Regions from separate parts of the Vreelandella sp. 162(4c) genome, predicted to be linked through region 2. Evidence: predicted binding sites of a transcription regulator. Region 2 holds the regulator's gene; each other region holds the start of a gene.
The links. Region 2 encodes sigma-54, which starts transcription at its own class of promoters, with help from an activator protein. Its sites were predicted from a motif close to TGGCACNNNNNTTGCTNT; they were not measured.

Region 1 (4,169 bases), 2.4 Mb from region 2:
ACCCTGCGGAGAGCTTGAGCGCCTGGGTGGCCTGCCAATCGCCCTGGAGGAAGCCTGAAAGCCCGTCCACTTGATAACCGGGGTAGCGGGGTTCAACCCCTGATGCCTGTTGCACCAGGCCGCCGGAGGCGTCCGAGATGTTGGTATCGAACAGCATCTGGCTGGCATCGAAAGTTTCACGATCCAGATCGAGGCCGTAGGTTAGCGAAACGTCATCACCCAGGCGCGATTCAAACAGCGCTTTGATGCCGCTTAAATCGGTGTTTTGTTGCGAGGCGCGAAATTGCAGGCCGTCGGAAATTGGGTAGGGAAATGCCTGGAAGCTGGACTCCTCCTCCCGGTGGAACGCCTGCAGGTAGAAGTTTTGCCCCCACAGGTTGGCGTGGTGATAGTTGACGTTGACGAGCTTACGGTCGGTTTCCGGATCGCGCTGTGAACGGTAGCCATCGCGAATTTCGGCATCGTTCAAGTTGGGCGTGGCAGCGTCGAGGTTGGGAAAGTAAACACCCCGGTCACCTTCATAGCCTGAACGGTACAGCTGGGCACCCAGTTCCAGACTCTGTTCATCGGTCAAGCGGAAAGAGAGGTTGCCCAATACATCAATGCTGCGATTATCCTGTAGGTCGGTCTGGGCGATATCGGGAAAGATTTCCTGGCCGCTGCCGTCATAGTGGCGGCCGTTGTCGCCAATGGCGGTACCCAGATAGCCTTGAACCCGCTCGTTACCACCGCTGATGGATTGTGCGAGGCGTCGATCTATGTCATCGCTGTTGTTGAAGCCGGTGGTGATGCCTGCTTCAGTACGCCAGTTCAGGCCTTCTTCACCTTTGCGGGTAATGATATTGATCAAGCCCCCCGTAGCACCGCCGCCATACAGGCTGCTGGCGCCGGAAAGCACTTCCACGCGCTCAATATTGAAGGGATCGATGGCATCGAACTGTCGGGAAAGCCCACGGGAACTGTTCAGCGATACGCCGTCGATGAGCACCTGCACGCCCCGGCCTCGCATGTTTTGCCCATAATTGGTGCGCCCTTGAGGCGCCAGATCCAACCCCGGTACCAGATGCCCCAATGCTGTCTTTAGGTCTGCACCATTGCGGGTCTGCTGTTGCAGCATCTCTTTGTCAATTACCCATACAGCACCGGGAATTTGACTGATCTGACTAGGAGTGCGCGATCCAACGACCACCATGGTCTCGTCGGCGCTAGACGCAGTATTTTGGGCGAAAACGCCATTGGAGAAGCTCAGTAACAGGCCGGTGCCAACAAGCCCAGATATTGAAACAGACGACGGCGAAAAGAAAGGCTTTGCAAAAGGCAGCTTTGCAACAGATAGGTTTGATAGTGACAGGGCGTGCATAGTGAACAATCCGCAGACGGTAAGAAAATCAAAGGCGGAGAGTATCACCACGAAAAACAAAGTCAACGATAGTGATTCGTATTTATTTTGCGGTGCGCGCAGCAATAGCCATTTCCCTATTGCTGCTAATGAAGCTTGAACGTTAAGCGGGTTTATTCTTCTCGTCTTCTGCATCTGATTCCGGCGCATGCTGCTCTGGAACTGGTGGGGCTTCAGCTTCGAGCGGCGTGGACGTCGTTGGCGCGGAGGCATCAACGGCTGCTTCAAGGTTAGCGACTTGGCGCTCTAACGCCTCTACCCGCGAACGGGTGCGCTGCAGTACATCCATTAAAATGTCGAAATCTTCCCGTGAGACAAGCTCCAGGCGGTCGAAGGCGCCACGCACGACTTGCTGCACGCCCTTTTGAATATCTTCTGGCGCCTGGGAGGCGTTTTGTAAACGGTCACCAATCTGCTGGGCCAAGCGGCTAATACGGTCTTGAGGCGCCATCGTTCTCTCCTAGATAAACCTGCTTTAAATATTGCTTACCGGTAAGGATACGCAACAGTTGGCGAATTCGCATGTATCGCGTGCTTTTACTGCTTAACCCAGGGTGTGCATCGAAATAGAGCAGGCTACTTTTGCTTACGCTCTTTTTTGGTGCAATAGCGGTGGTGTGAGAATGGATTTGCTCAGATTTAGCGCTGAGCTGCACTTTTGATGACGGCTAATTGGCTGACTTATAAGCAAAAAAAGTCAGCTGGCACAGTATGCGCATTATCGGTTCAGGTGCTTATTCTGGCGGCTGTGCCGCTACCAATCTAGCAGGACTTATCCAGCAGGGGAGATCCGGGATGAAACTCATCACCGCTATCATCAAGCCATTTAAGCTCGACGACGTTCGTGAGGCATTGGCCGACAACGGCGTTCAGGGCATTACGGTCACTGAAGTTAAAGGTTTTGGCCGTCAGAAAGGGCATACCGAGTTGTATCGTGGCGCGGAGTACGTCGTCGACTTTCTACCCAAGGTAAAAGTGGAAGTGGCCGTAGACGACGCCCGTTTGGAGAGCGTATTGGATGCAATCTGTAGTGCGGCTAACAGCGGCAAGATCGGTGACGGCAAGGTGTTTGTGACACCGCTTGAAGACGTTATTCGGATTCGGACAGGCGAGCGCGGTGCAGACGCCGTTTAACGCTGCTTTTTCGGATCATTTCTATAGTTCAACGGGGAACTTACAATGAATGAGTTGACTGATCTGAGCTACGCGCTCGATACGTTCTACTTTCTAATTTGCGGTGTGCTCGTCATGTGGATGGCGGCAGGCTTCTCCATGTTAGAGGCGGGCTTAGTACGCTCCAAAAACACCGCTGAGATCCTGACCAAGAATATCGCGCTGTTTGCCATTGCCTGCACCATGTATCTGCTGGTGGGCTACTACATCATGTACTCCAGCAGCGCTGGCGGCTTCCTGCCCAATCTGGGCTTCTTGATTGGCGCTGAAAACAGTGTGGATGCGGTTACCGCAGGCGGCGATGACGCGCCCTACTACTCCATGCGTTCTGACTTCTTCTTCCAAGTCGTGTTCGTGGCAACCGCCATGTCAATTGTGTCGGGTGCCGTCGCTGAGCGTATGAAACTGTGGGCATTCCTGGCCTTTGCTGTGGTAATGACCGCGTTTATCTATCCGGTGTCTGGCTACTGGACTTGGGGTGGCGGCTGGTTGTCTGAAGTGGGCTACTCTGACTATGCGGGTTCCGGCATTGTGCACCTTGCCGGTGCGGCGGCTGCGTTAGCGGGTGTGATCGTGCTAGGCCCACGTAAAGGTAAATACGGTAAAGACGGTTCTATCCACGCTATTCCCGGTGCCAACATGCCGCTGGCAACGCTGGGTACCTTCATTCTGTGGATGGGCTGGTTCGGTTTCAATGGCGGTTCCGAGCTTAAACTTGCGGCTGTCGATTCTGCTAACAACGTGGCACAGGTGTTTGTAAACACGAATGCAGCAGCGGCAGGTGGTGTGATTGCGGCACTGATCCTGGCCAAACTGTGGTTCCGCAAAGCTGACCTGACCATGGCATTGAACGGTGCCCTGGCTGGCCTGGTGGCCATCACCGCCGACCCGCTCTCTCCGACCGCACTGAGCGCTACCATTATCGGCGCGATTGGCGGCATCATCGTGGTCGCAGCCATCGTCACCCTCGATAAAGTGAAGCTGGATGATCCGGTCGGCGCGATCTCGGTTCACGGTGTTGTCGGTATCTGGGGCGTGCTGGCAGTGCCGCTGAACAATGACGGCGCATCATTCGGTGCCCAGATCATCGGTATCGTAGGTATCTTCGCTTGGGTATTCCTGGCCAGCCTGGTGGTATGGCTCATCCTGAAAGCCATCATGGGCATCCGGGTTAGCGAAGAAGAAGAGTATGAAGGCGTTGATATCGCTGAGTGCGGTCTCGAAGCCTATCCCGAATTTGGCATTAAGAAATAAACAGCGGCATTAAGAAATAATTTAATGCTGACCTAGTGAGCAGGCGTGCTCCTTCTGGCCTCCCCTTAGTGGGAGGCTTTTTTATTCTCTGCCGATAGCGGTGTATGCTGGTAGTTAGCGGTTAACGGCTGCAACATTAGCAGCCGTTCAACCCGACCCCATCATGGCCACCCAGTTAGAGGATATGGTAATGAAATTGATCACAGCGATTATCAAGCCGTTTAAGCTCGACGATGTACGCGAGTCGCTCTCCGATATCGGCGTTCAGGGTATTACGGTGACGGAAGTGAAGGGCTTTGGGCGCCAGAAAGGGCATACCGAGCTGTATCGTGGTGCTGAGTAT
Region 2 (4,169 bases):
CGTTAGCGTCAGCTTGTCGCGCCGCTGATGGGCTACTTGGTCGGTAATGCGACGGCGTAAATCGTGCACCGATAATCGTGATGTATCGATCAATAGATCGGCCAGATCGCGAATATCCTCTAGCGTCGTCTCTTCTTTATTGATCGCCTCTTCCAGCGTCATTTCGCTATCGCGGGTCAGCGGATGACGGCGACGCGTTGCTGAGTAACGCTCAAGCAGTATGCGAGCATCGGTGGTCAGGTAAATAACTTGGAAGTCGATTTTACGCTGGCGCAACTCGTCTAATAAAGAGGGCAGGCGCTCCAGAGCTCCCGGCAAATTGCGGGCATCAATACTCACCGCTAAATGTGCTCGGTCGCCCTGGTCACGCAGTTCATCCACCAACGACCCCAGCAACATAGCTGGGAGGTTATCAATCGCGTAGTAGCCAAGATCTTCCAGCGCTTGCAAGGCGATAGATTTACCTGACCCGGAGCGGCCGCTAATGATCACCAGTTGCATAGAGTCTCTCTTTGCTTTGATCAAGCTGCGTTGAGGGTGGTGAGCGGATAACCTGCTGTGATCTGCCCTGAACAGGGTTTCAGACCCTTAGGCCGCTGATTGCTCGCGAATTTTGGCGGTAATCAGCTCAAGCAGTTCGCGCTGGCTGGCTGCTTTACGCAGTTGCTGGCGCGTGTCCGCATCATTCATGATGGTCGCTACCTGACCCAGTAGTGAGAGATGCGTGTCATCTGCCTCTTCGGGTACCAACAGGACAAACACCAGATCTACCGGGTCGCCGTCGATAGCGTCAAAATCGATCGCTTCAGCCAGTTTCAAAAATCCAGCGATAGGGGCGTTGCAGTGGGGGCTACGCGCATGAGGAATAGCCACGCCGTTACCAATACCCGTACTACCTAAGCGCTCGCGGCCGATTAAACGGCTAAACACTTCTTGGCTGTCCAGGCTGGGGATATTTTGGGCGATAAAGGTGCTGTAAAACTCCAGCACCCTTTTTTTGCTGCCCCCGGGGACGTCGAACAGAACGCGTTCCGGGGGGAGTATGGTTTCCAACGTCATTGAATTAACGCACACCGGCGCCTTGGGCGCGAGCTTGTGCTTTTTCCTTGTGTTTAACGAGTTGACGGTCGATTTTGTCCGCTAGTGCGTCGATAGCGGCGTACATATCACTGTCTAGGGCTTCCGCATGTAAGTCAGCACCTGCGGCGTGCAGCGTACAGGCGGCCTGCTGGCGCTCTTTCTCCACTGATAAGGTGACTTGCACCGTAGTTATATTGTCGTAATGGCGCTCTACACGCTCAAGCTTTTCGTTGACATAGTCACGCAAGGCGTCAGTCAGTTCTACGTGATGACCAGTGATATTTACTTGCATTGACGTGCTCCTTATCCATCGGACTGTACTTCGATTGTAACCCTTTTTGCCGCGTTGCAAAGCCCTTGTCGAGAGTTTCCCTGAAACGTTAACGAAGTTAGCGCAAACGACGCCGTTCACTGGAAGAGGGAATGCCCATGGCTTCACGGTATTTCGCCACCGTACGACGCGCCACTTGAATCCCTCCTTCGCCTAATAGCGTCACTAAGCGGCTGTCTGAAAGCGGCTTGCCGGGCGGCTCCTCTTGAATCAGTTTCTTGAGTCGTGCACGGATGGCGGTGCTGGAGTGGCTGTCGCCATCTTGACCGCTCACCTGGCTTGAGAAAAAGTATTTGAGTTCAAACACACCACGGGGTGTATGGATATATTTTTGCGTCGTTACCCGTGAAATAGTCGACTCGTGCATCTCCACGGCTTCGGCAATGTCGGCCAGTATCAGTGGTTTCATGGCTTCTTCGCCGTGCTCTAAAAAGCCAATCTGGCGGGTAATGATTTCGCGACCAACACGCAGCAGCGTATCGTTTCGGCTAGAGAGGCTCTTGATCAACCAGCGCGCTTCCTGCAAGTGCTCTTTGAGAAACTGGTTGTCATCGCTTTTATCCGCACGCTTAATCAAGCTGGCGTAGTCGGGCTGAATGCGCAGCCGTGGCAGGGCCTCGGGGTTGAGCTCTAAATGCCAGCCTTCATTATCGTGGCGGACGACTAGATCGGGGGTGACATAGCTGTCATCGGTGTCGCCGTAGGCGCTGCCTGGGCGTGGGTCTAGGCTGCGAATAAGCAGGATGACATCGGCCAGCTGTTCGTCGTCGAGCCCTAGACGGCGTTTCAGCAGACGCATATCGTCTTTGCCAAGCGCTTCGAGAAACTGCCGCACCAAGCGGCGGGCGGGAACCAGCAGTGGCGTATCATCGGGGAGAGCGGCGAGCTGCAGCATCAAGCATTCACGCAAGTCACGGGCAAATATGCCGGTCGGCTCAAACTGCTGGAGCTTGAGTAGAATGGTTTCCACTTCGCGCTGGCTTAGCCCGTCAATGCCCTGGGCACGAAGCCCTTCACGGATGTCGTTGAGCGGCTGGGTCAGGTAGCCGTTGGCGTCTAGCGCGTCGATTAAACTTTCCGCGACAAGCTGCTCGCGAGCGCTAAAATCGGTCATGGCGAGTTGCCACAGCAGGTGGCCATGAAGGCTCTGCCCGGCTGCCTGGCGCTCAAAGTCGGGGCCTTCGCTGCTGCTGCCCCCCTGGCTTCCCATATCTTGATAGGTATCTGACCAGTCGCTATCTACCGAGAGCTCAGTAGGGATGCTCTCTGACCACTCTTCTTCCTTAGGCTCGCTGACAGCCTGTTCACTAAATTCATCTTCCTGCTCCAGCATGGGATTGGCATCGAGGGCCTGCTGAATTTCTTGACGAAGATCCAGCGTAGAGAGTTGCAGCAGCGCAATGGCCTGCTGCAACTGGGGCGTCATGGTCAGCTGTGTGCCGATACGCAGTTGGAGAGAAGCTTTCATGACCATCTGAGAACCACTCGTTAATCAGAATGCTCCACCCTAGTGCGAGTGAGTGCTTGGCGCAAGTGCAATAAGCATGCCATTGGTCGTAAAGTTGTTTTAAAGCGCTATTTAGGGGCAATTAAGGCAAAAACATTACAGGCGAAAATCGGCGCCCAAATACACATCCCTTACTTTTTGGTTGGTGAGAATCGAGGCGGGCGAGCCACTGGCGATGATTTGCCCATCGCCGACGATATAGGCGGTATCGCAAATGTCTAGTGTTTCACGCACGTTGTGATCGGTGATCAGCACGCCGATATGGCGCTGTTTCAGTGCACGAATGATGGTTTTAATCTCACCTACCGAGATGGGGTCAACGCCCGCAAAAGGCTCATCGAGCAGAATAAAAGCGGGCTCTGTGGCTAGCGAGCGGGCTATTTCTACACGCCTGCGCTCGCCGCCCGAAAGGCTCATGCCCAGGTTGTCGCGAATATGGGTGATATGGAAGTCTTCGAGTAGCGCTTCCAGGCGCTGTTCGCGGTCGCTGCGGTTAAGCTCTTTGCGGGTCTCGAGTATCGCCATAATATTCTCGGCAACCGAGAGTTTGCGGAAAATAGACGCCTCTTGAGGTAGATAGCCAATCCCCGCGGCTGCGCGCTCGTGCATGGGGGCGCGCGTTAAATCCACATCGTCGATACCCACCTTGCCAGCGTCGGATTTGACCAGCCCAACAATCATATAAAATGAGGTGGTTTTGCCCGCGCCGTTGGGGCCCAAAAGGCCAACGACACTGCCTTGGGATATCTCCAGATTGATGTCTTTGACCACTCGGCGGCGTTTGTAGCTTTTAGCCAGGTGGTGGGCATAAAGGGTTTTGATCGGCGCAGTGTCTGCAGTGGCCACAGCTAGGCTCCCTATTGTTCAGGCTGAAGGGTCATGCGTATGCGCTGGGGCTCGCTGCCATCAACGTCAGAGCGCGCTTGAATCACTTCTCGGTCAATAAAATACTCAAGGCGACCGCCACTAAAGGTGTCCTCTTGCTGGGTCAGTTCGGCTTGGTCGATCAGCTCTACGCGACGCTCGGCGACGTGATAAATAATCCGCCGCGCCCAGCCTTCCGTGGGGCCTTCTTGCCCTTCGCCTTGATGGCGCAAGTAGGCGCGCTCACCGGTAGCGGTGGCTGTCGAGAGTTCGCCCGCGTCGTTGCGTTCGATCTCTACCCGCTCGCCGCGCAGCTGCATTTCGCCTTGGCGAATGTCCACATCCCCAGTATAAACAGCTGTGCCTGCCCGCTGATCAAGATCTAAA
Region 3 (4,169 bases), 2.4 Mb from region 2:
CCGGGAAGCGGCAATGAAGCGAATGGTCACAGGTTACCTCGCTGATTGACCAAACCAGTTAACCACACCAGTGTTGGCAAAGTGGGTCAGTATTCTAACAGGAAGCGGCGCCCGCCTCACGCTGACAAGGCGACTAAATAATGGAGAAAAATTGGCCGGGTGCGACGATTTTTGCCATCGAGTACGCCGCCCTAACACCTATCTTCAAGTACAATTGCCCTCATACGATCCCCAAAACGGTTTCAAGTACGCTCCCAAGTACGGTTTCCAATACGATGCGGGCAAATTTCCTAAGAGCAAGTGTCTATGACCACTACACCTTTGCAAAATGATCGCTTTCTTCGCGCACTAGCGCGCCAGCCCGTCGACCGCACCCCGGTGTGGATGATGCGTCAAGCGGGCCGCTACCTGCCGGAATACCGCGCCAGCCGGGCCGATGCGGGCAGTTTTATGGATCTGTGCCGCAACCATGACCTTGCCTGCGAAGTCACCCTGCAGCCCCTGGAGCGTTATCCGCTCGATGCGGCCATTCTGTTTTCAGATATCTTAACCATTCCCGATGCAATGGGCTTGGGGCTCTATTTTGAAACCGGCGAAGGCCCAAAATTCCGCAAAACCGTGCGTACACAGGAAGAAGTCGCCGCGCTAAGCGTGCCCGACGCCGAGCGCGACCTGGATTACGTGATGCGTGCGGTGTCGACCATTCGTCGTGAGCTGAACGGCCGCATGCCGCTGATCGGCTTCTCAGGCAGCCCCTGGACGCTGGCGACTTACATGGTGGAGGGCGGCTCCAGCAAGGACTTCCGCCATCTGAAAACCATGCTTTACGATACCCCGGATACCATGCACCAGTTGCTGGATACGCTGGCGCATGCGGTAACTGACTACCTGAACGCCCAAATTCGCGCGGGCGCCCAAGCGGTGCAGATTTTTGATACCTGGGGCGGCGCACTTTCTACCCCTGCGTACCTTGAGTTCTCGCTGCGCTACATGGAGCAGATCGTTTCGGGACTGATCCGCGAGCACGACGGTCGCCGCGTACCGGTGATTCTCTTCACCAAAAACGGCGGCCAGTGGCTTGAGCATATCGCCTGCGCCGGTGCCGATGCATTGGGGATCGACTGGTCTACCGAGCTTTCCGATGCCCGTGCCCGGGTTGGTCACAAAGTGGCGCTACAGGGCAATCTTGATCCCAACGTTTTGTTTGCCCGCCCCTCGGCTATCCGCGCTGAAGTAGCCCGCGTGCTGGAAAGCTACGGCCATGGCCCTGGTCACGTGTTTAACCTGGGCCATGGAATCAGCCAGTTTACCAACCCCGACAACGTCACTGCCTTTATGGAGGCACTGCACGAATTGAGCCCGCAGTATCACCGCGATATTCCAACGCACACAAATGCACAGCACTCAGGAGCCAATTGATGAGCGATTTACGCGACGACCAATGGTTTACCGAAGTCTTTGATAGCCACGGCAGCGCTTTCTCACTGAAGATCTCTGAAAAACTGCTGGATGTACAGAGCCAATACCAGCACCTAGAGGTCTACGCCACCGAGACCTACGGCAACCTAATGGTGCTGGACGGCTGCGTGATGCTGACTGATCGCGATAACTTCCTCTACCATGAGATGATTGCGCATCCGGCGCTGTTTACTCACCAAGAACCCAAGCGTGTAGTGATTATCGGCGGCGGCGACTGCGGCACCTTAAAAGAAGTTCTCCGCCACCCAGGTGTGGAGAAAGTGACCCAAATTGATATCGACGAAGAAGTGACTAAAGCGTCTGAGCGTTTCTTCCCGTCGTTGGTAGCGTCGAATAACGACCCCCGTGCTGAACTGCTGTTCGCCGACGGCGTCAAGTGGGTGGACGATGCACCTGATGAGAGCATCGATGTGCTGATTATCGACTCCACCGACCCGGTTGGGCCCGCTGAAGGGCTGTTTAAAACCGATTTTCTCAAGCGCTGCCACCGTATTTTGAAAAGCGGCGGCGTAATGGTGCAGCAGAGCGAATCACCGCTTTACCACAGTGGCTCGATCATCCGAGAGCTGCGCAACGACATGTTGAAAGCCGGTTTTGACAGCGTTGCCACGCTGCCCTTCCCGCAGCCGGTTTATCCTTCAGGCTGGTGGAGCGTAACATTGGCGGGTAAAGCCACCGACGTGAATACGTTCCGCGAGCAGGCAGCCACCAACCACGACTTGCCGCTTGAATACTATAGCGTTGACGCCCATCGAGGTGCGCTCGCCCTTCCGCCATTTATGCGCAAGGCATTCGCAGCCGAGTAAACCACGCCTAATACCTGCCTTCGTGTTACCGCCCACCTCAGCTTGCCCTATTACGGTGCAATGCGAGGAGGGCGGTAACCTTTTTTGCACCTAGACCTTCGTCTCGAATTCGTTGAGTAGCGTTGAAAAGCGCTGAATTAACGCCTGTACCCTTGTTGGCATCTTCCTTGCTAGGTTTAGTGACATGCTACGGCATGCATAACTATTTCAACTACTGGTTTCATTAACTGATTTCAGTAGCTGATTCCAATAACTTCGAGGGAAACTAGATGTTCAATAAAAAACACTTAGCGCTTCTGGCGTCCGCTGGCTCACTTAGCCTGGCGGGAATGGCAACTGCTCAAGCCGACACCCTGGAAGATACCATTGAGCGTGGCGCCGTTCAGTGTGGTGTGAGCGATGGTTTGCCGGGCTTCTCAGCTCCGGACGACGACGGTAACTGGCAAGGTATCGACGTTGATGTATGCCGCGCTGTAGCGGCAGCGGTACTCGGCGACTCAGAAGCCGTCAACTATATTTCACTCAACGCCGTAGAGCGCTTCACCGCCCTGCAATCAGGTGAAGTCGACGTTCTATCACGTAATACCACCTGGACGACTACCCGCGATACTACTCTGGGCCTGAACTTCACCGGGGTTACTTTTTACGACGGCCAGGGCTTCATGGTATCCCGTGACCTGGGTATTACCGGTGCTGATGAACTCGACGGCGCCTCCATCTGCATTCAGTCTGGCACCACTACCGAGCTGAACCTGGCTGACTACTTCCGTGCTAACGACATGGAATTCAACCCGATCGTATTTGATACCTCTGAGCAAACCGTGGGTGGCTATCAGGCCGGCCGCTGTGACGTGCTAACCTCCGATACCTCTCAGCTAGCGGCGCTACGTATTCAGCTAGACGATCCTTCAGCCTCGATGATCCTGTCTGACGTTATCTCCAAAGAGCCACTAGGCCCTGTGGTTCGTCAGGGTGACGATCTTTGGTTCAACATTGTGAAATGGTCGCTGTTCGCCATGATTAACGCCGAAGAGTACGGCGTCACCAGTGAAAACGCTGAAGAAATGCTTAACTCTGAAGACCCCAACATCGCTCGCTTGCTAGGCCAAGACGGCAACTACGGTGAAGGCATGAACCTAGAAGCAGATTGGGCCTACAACATTATTAGCCAAGTGGGTAACTACGCTGAAAGCTTCGACCGCAACGTGGGCATGGGCTCGCCGCTGGAAATTGAGCGCGGTGTTAACGCCCTGTGGACCGACGGTGGTTTCCAGTACGCTCCCCCGATTCGCTAAGCGTCTCGCTTGACCCCGGCCCGCCGCCCTCTTCACAGGTATCTGTTTAAAGGTCGTGGCGGGCCATTTGATTGACCTTCCGTGTAGCGGAGACGCCATCCATGTCTGTAAGACCTAACGTTCGCCCCGCTGGCCACAAGCCGCCGTTTTGGCGAGACCGCGCTAAGCGCGCACTTATTTTTCAGCTTATATTGGTCGCCGTTGTCGCGGCTTTCCTGATCTATATTATCGGCAATACCCAAGCCAACCTGAATGCTCGCGGCATTACCACTGGCTTTGGCTTCCTGGGCAACACAGCCGGCTTTGGTATTGGTCAAAGCTTAATCGAGTACTCCTCCCAAAGTACCTACGGCCGCACTTTTGTGATTGGCTTGCTCAATACGCTGCTAGTCGGTGGATTGGGGGTGTTAGCTGCCTCGATTATTGGTTTTATCGTCGGTATCGCGCGGCTATCGCCCAACTGGTTGATCGCTCGGCTAGCCAATGCGTATATCGAAACGTTTCGTAATATCCCCCTGCTGCTGCAAATTTTCTTCTGGTACTTTGCTGTACTGCGGACGTTACCCAGCGCTAGAGAGAGCATGGCCTT

Region 1: the regulator sigma-54 is predicted to act here: its motif matches at 2,102-2,119, upstream of AC4EYZ_RS13270 (P-II family nitrogen regulator).
Region 3: the regulator sigma-54 is predicted to act here: its motif matches at 2,442-2,459, upstream of AC4EYZ_RS13360 (amino acid ABC transporter substrate-binding protein).

The regions. Positions count from the first base shown of each region.
Region 1 covers NZ_CM176981.1:2,868,002-2,872,170, forward strand. Annotated here, with positions in the region: gene AC4EYZ_RS13255 (TonB-dependent receptor) at 1-1,192, opposite strand, end outside; gene AC4EYZ_RS13260 (hypothetical protein) at 1,170-1,499, shown strand; gene AC4EYZ_RS13265 (accessory factor UbiK family protein) at 1,503-1,850, opposite strand; gene AC4EYZ_RS13270 (P-II family nitrogen regulator) at 2,195-2,533, shown strand; gene AC4EYZ_RS13275 (ammonium transporter) at 2,579-3,826, shown strand; gene glnK (P-II family nitrogen regulator) at 4,017-4,169, shown strand, end outside.
Region 2 covers NZ_CM176981.1:480,610-484,778, reverse strand. Annotated here, with positions in the region: gene rapZ (RNase adapter RapZ) at 1-501, opposite strand, end outside; gene AC4EYZ_RS02225 (PTS sugar transporter subunit IIA) at 589-1,059, opposite strand; gene hpf (ribosome hibernation-promoting factor, HPF/YfiA family) at 1,064-1,372, opposite strand; gene AC4EYZ_RS02215 (RNA polymerase factor sigma-54) at 1,470-2,885, opposite strand; gene lptB (LPS export ABC transporter ATP-binding protein) at 3,015-3,764, opposite strand; gene lptA (lipopolysaccharide transport periplasmic protein LptA) at 3,776-4,169, opposite strand, start outside.
Region 3 covers NZ_CM176981.1:2,887,893-2,892,061, reverse strand. Annotated here, with positions in the region: gene ribA (GTP cyclohydrolase II) at 1-30, opposite strand, end outside; gene hemE (uroporphyrinogen decarboxylase) at 307-1,419, shown strand; gene speE (polyamine aminopropyltransferase) at 1,419-2,285, shown strand; gene AC4EYZ_RS13360 (amino acid ABC transporter substrate-binding protein) at 2,555-3,580, shown strand; gene AC4EYZ_RS13355 (amino acid ABC transporter permease) at 3,682-4,169, shown strand, end outside.